One region of the Cellulomonas wangleii genome, then DNA from elsewhere that is predicted to be linked to it. Evidence: predicted binding sites of a transcription regulator. Region 1 holds the regulator's gene; the other holds the start of a gene.
What was found. Region 1 encodes HspR, which represses chaperone genes until heat shock. Its sites were predicted from a motif close to AAGTTGAGTCNNNNNGACTCAACTT; they were not measured.
Positions count from the first base shown of each region.

Region 2: the regulator HspR is predicted to act here: its motif matches at 1,238-1,262, upstream of clpB (ATP-dependent chaperone ClpB).

Region 1 covers NZ_CP074405.1:455,544-457,991, forward strand. Annotated here, with positions in the region: gene KG103_RS02280 (DnaJ C-terminal domain-containing protein) at 1-823, shown strand, start outside; gene KG103_RS02285 (heat shock protein transcriptional repressor HspR) at 849-1,271, shown strand; gene KG103_RS02290 (hypothetical protein) at 1,277-1,678, opposite strand; gene KG103_RS02295 (AAA family ATPase) at 1,881-2,448, shown strand, end outside.
Region 2 covers NZ_CP074405.1:571,892-574,339, forward strand. Annotated here, with positions in the region: gene KG103_RS02875 (histidine phosphatase family protein) at 1-607, opposite strand, end outside; gene KG103_RS02880 (glyoxalase superfamily protein) at 702-1,136, opposite strand; gene clpB (ATP-dependent chaperone ClpB) at 1,322-2,448, shown strand, end outside.

The DNA.
Region 1 (2,448 bases):
TGAGGCGTACGCGGTCCTGTCGGACCCCGAGCAGCGCCAGCAGTACGACCAGCTGCGGGCCATGGCCGGCGGTGCCCGCTTCACCGCGGGCGGCCGCGGGGCAGGCGGCACCGCGGGGTTCGAGGACGTGTTCGGCGGCATGTTCGGCGGCGGGGCCAACGGCCCCGGCGGGCGGGTGCGCTACTCCAGCGGCGGGGCCGGCGGCGCGGGCTTCGAGGACATCCTCGGTGGCCTGTTCGGCGGCGCCGGCGGGTTCGGTGCGGCGCGCGGCCCGCAGCGCGGCACGGACCTCACGGCCACCACGACGCTGCCGTTCCGCACGGCCGTCGAGGGGTCGACGATCTCGCTGTCCGTCGAGGGCCGCACGGTCAACGCCCGCATCCCCGCAGGGGTGCGCGACGGGCAGAAGATCCGTCTGCGCGGCAAGGGACGCCCCGGTGACGACGGCGCCCCGGCGGGCGACCTGGTGATCACGGTGCACGTCGAGCCCCACCCGGTCTTCAGCATCGACGGCGACAACCTGCGTGTCACCGTGCCCGTCGCCTTCGACGAGGCCGCACTCGGCGCCACGATCGACGTCCCCACGCTCGACGGCTCGACCGTGCGCGTGAAGGTCCCGGCCGGTACGCCGTCGGGTCGCACGCTGCGGGTCAAGGGCAAGGGTGTGGCGACGTCGCGGCACACGGGCGACCTGCTGGTGAGCGTGCAGGTCGTCGTGCCGCAGAAGCTGTCCGGTGCGGCCAAGGAGGCCGTGCAGGCGTTCGGCATCGCGACGTCCGGGCAGGACGTGCGGGCCGACCTGATGGCGCAGGCCAGACGCTGACCTGCGGAGCCGGTGAGGAGGGGTGATGGACGAGGACTCCAAGGTCTACGTGATCTCCGTCGCCGCCGAGCTCGCGGGCATGCACCCGCAGACCCTGCGGCAGTACGACCGCCTCGGCCTGGTGCGGCCCGCGCGCACGCGCGGCCGCGGCCGTCGCTACTCGCCGCGGGACATCCGTGCGCTGCGCGAGATCCAGCGGCTGTCCCAGGAGGGCGTCAACCTGGCGGGCATCAAGCGCATCCTCGAGCTCGAGGAGGAGGCCCGCGCGCTGCGCCGGCAGGTCGAGTTCCTGCGCACGCTGGTCGACCCGGGCCGCCGGGTGTTCCGGGCCGACCCGACCGGCAACGTCGTCGCCGACCGGCTGCACCCGCTGGCCGAGGCGAGCGCACCGCGGCCCACGCGCTGGGTCCCGCGGCAGCTGACGTCGGGCACCCCGCGCCGCGACTGAGCGCGTCAGACCCAGCGCCAGCGCACCCGGGCCGGCCCCCCGCCGTTCAGCTCGCGGACGCGTCGCGTCGCGTGCGGCAGCCACCGGTAGCGCTCGTAGCCGCCACGGCCCGTGTCGACGACCCACGGCAGCAGCCCGACGAACCGGGCGAGCAGCAGGGTGAGCGCGACGAGCGCGACGATCCACAGCTCGAGCACCACGAGCGCCACCGCGACGACGACCAGCAGCACCGCGACCAGGCCCAGGACCGCGACGACCAGCGCGACGACCCCGCCGAGCAGCTCGGTGACGCCGAACAGCGCGAAGTCGATGTCCGGACCCTTGTACCGGCGCCGGGGGCGCCACGGCAGCACGCGCAGGTCGATGACCGCCGCGGGTTGCGTGGCCGAGCCGTCCGTCGTCGTCATCCCCGCCCACCTCTCCTCCGGAGTCGGGCAGGCTACCGACCGCGGGGTCCGTGACCGAGGAGGCCGGCTCGCGCGCTGGGCCGGACGGGTGACAGCGGGTCGAAGCGGTTGTCCGAAACGGACAATCCGGACGACGATGGCCCGACCACCGCGGCTGCGGCGGCCGAGCACCGCGGGCCGTCGCCTCACGAAGGGCCCGCCCGTGACCGACGCCCCCGCCAGGCCCCTGCTCGGCGCGCACGACATCGCCGTGGACCGCGAGCGGGTGCGTCGCCGCCGGGTGATCCGCCTCTGCCTGGTGGTCCTGGCGCTCGAGGCCTACGTCGTGTGGTCGGCGCTCACCGGGCGGCCGCTCGTGGTGCTGCCCGCCGTCGACCCGCTGGTCATCGCCCCGGTGCTGTTCTTCGTCGCCCTGATCGCGCTGCTCGTGGGCACCCAGGTCGGTGCCGGGCGGTCCCCGCACATCACGTTCCGCCCGGAGCAGGTCGACGTCACGCTGGCCGACGTCGTCGGCATCGACCCGATCGTCGACGACGTGCGCCGCTCCATCGACCTGTTCCAGACGCACCGGCGGTTCGCCGACCAGATGGGCGGCACCCCGCGGCGCGGCATCCTCTTCGAAGGGCCGCCCGGGACGGGCAAGACCCTGACCGCCAAGGCGATGGCGGCCGAGGCCGGGGTGCCGTTCCTGTTCGTCTCCGCGACGAGCTTCCAGTCCATGTACTACGGCGCGACGGCCCGCAAGATCCGCACCTACTTCAAGGCGCTGC
Region 2 (2,448 bases), 120 kb from region 1:
CGTGACCCTGCCCGGCGACGTCCAGGGCGAGCGACGTGATGCGGGCGGTGCCGTCGGCGGCCACCTCGACGGTGGAGACCGAGGCGTTGGGCAGCGGGACCAGGCCGATCTCGTCGAGGGTCGCGAGGTACGCCGCCAGCGCCAGGCCGTGCCCGACGACCAGCACGTGGCCCTCGGGGTGCGCGGCGGCGAGGCGTGCGAAGACGTCGCGGGTGCGCTCCATGAAGTCGGCGCCGGGCTCGCCGCCCGGCAGGCCCGGGTGGGTGCCGGCGAGCACGGCGGTCACCAGGTCCGTCCACGGCACGACGTCGTCGAGCACGCGCTCGGGTCGCTGCTCGTAGACGCCGAACGCGTACTCCAGCAGCCCGCGGTCGGTGCGCAGCGCGACGTCCGGGTGGTGGCGCAGCACCTCCACCGCGGTGGCCACGGCGCGCCCCGACGGGGACGACCAGGCGGCGGTGAACGGGGTGCCGGCCAGGTGCCGGGCGGTGGCGCGCACCCCGGCGCGGCCGTCGCGCGTGAGGGGTGAGTCGCAGCGGCCCTGCAGGATCCGCCGGGCGTTGAAGTGGGTGCGTCCGTGGCGGACGAGGGTCAGCGTGAGGGTCATCGGTGCCCCGCTCTCGGTCGGTGTGGCACCGACGCTAGGGGCGCCAGGTGTCGCCTCGGCGACGCGGGTGTGACACGTGCGTGTCGGGCGGCCGTCAGGGCGTCGGCCGGCAGAACCGCAGCCGGTTGCCGAACGGGTCGACGACCTCGGTGGTCGGGCCACCGGGCGCGTCGCCCTCGACGCCGGGACGCAGGCGCCCCTCGGTGCGCTCGTGCACCTGCGCCGCCAGCGCCTCGACGTCCGCGACGGGCACCCACAGCACGCCACCGAACACCCCGTCGCCGTGGTGCTCCGACAGGTGCAGGCGCAGGCCGTCGCGGGAGACCTGGGCGTACACCGGCATGCCGGGGCCGAACCGGTGCTCCCAGTCGATGCTGCACCCCAGGACGTCGCGGTAGAAGGCGTAGGCCGTCGCGACGTCGAGGACGCGCAGCACCGGGACGGCGCCGCCGACGTCGCGCGGCGCGTCCTGGCCCGGTGCGGGTGGTGGCGCGGCGGTGTCCAGCGGGGCGAGCGGTGGCGTGGTCACGATGCCTCCGGCCTGACGCGGCGGTGCGAGCTGCGGGTCGTCCCGACCCGCAGCCCACGCTAGACCGGACGGGTCGCGCTGGCGAGGCACTGCGCGAACCAGACTTGAGCGGAATAGACTCAACTTCGGTCATCGTTGATCCGATCGACGACAGACGACACGTGCAGCACCCCCGGAGGTTCTCGTTGGACGCGAAGTTCACCACCCGCTCGCAGGAGGCGCTGGGCGACGCGATCGCCCAGGCGAGCGCCGCCGGCAACCCGCAGCTGGAGCCGGCCCACGTCCTCAACGCCCTGCTCCAGCAGGACGGCGGCGTCGCCAACGGACTGCTCGACGCGGTCGGCGCCGACCGCCAGCAGCTCGGCCGCGCCGTGCGCGGCATCCTCGTGAACCTGCCCTCGTCGACCGGCGCGTCCGTCGCGCAGCCGTCGGCGTCCCGGCAGACCGCCGCCGCGCTCGAGGCGGCGAACGCCGAGGCCCGCAGCCTCGGCGACGACTACGTCTCGACCGAGCACCTGCTCATCGGCCTGGCCGCCGGGCAGTCCGGCGTCGCCGACGCCCTGCGCGCCGCCGGCGCGTCCCGCGACGCCCTGCTCGCCGCGCTGCCGACCGTGCGCGGCAGCGCCCGTGTCACCAGCCCCAACCCCGAGGGCACGTACAAGGCGCTCGAGCAGTACGGCGTCGACCTCACGCAGCGGGCGCGCGACGGCAGGCTCGACCCGGTGATCGGCCGCGACGCCGAGATCCGCCGCGTCGTGCAGGTGCTCTCGCGGCGCACCAAGAACAACCCGGTGCTCATCGGTGAGCCGGGCGTCGGCAAGACCGCGGTCGTCGAGGGCCTCGCGCAGCGCATCGTCGCCGGTGACGTGCCCGAGTCGCTGCGGGACAAGAAGCTCGTCTCCCTCGACCTGGCCTCGATGGTCGCCGGCGCCAAGTACCGCGGCGAGTTCGAGGAGCGGCTCAAGGCCGTCCTGCAGGAGATCACCGCCTCCGAGGGGCAGGTCGTCACCTTCATCGACGAGCTGCACACGGTCGTCGGCGCCGGTGCGGGCGGCGAGGGCGCCATGGACGCGGGCAACATGCTCAAGCCCATGCTCGCGCGCGGCGAGCTGCGCCTGGTCGGCGCCACCACCCTCGACGAGTACCGCGAGCGCATCGAGAAGGACCCCGCCCTGGAGCGGCGGTTCCAGCAGGTGTTCGTCGGCGAGCCGTCGGTGGAGGACACCGTCGCGATCCTGCGCGGGCTCAAGGAGCGCTACGAGGCGCACCACAAGGTGACCATCGCGGACTCCGCGCTGGTCGCCGCCGCGAC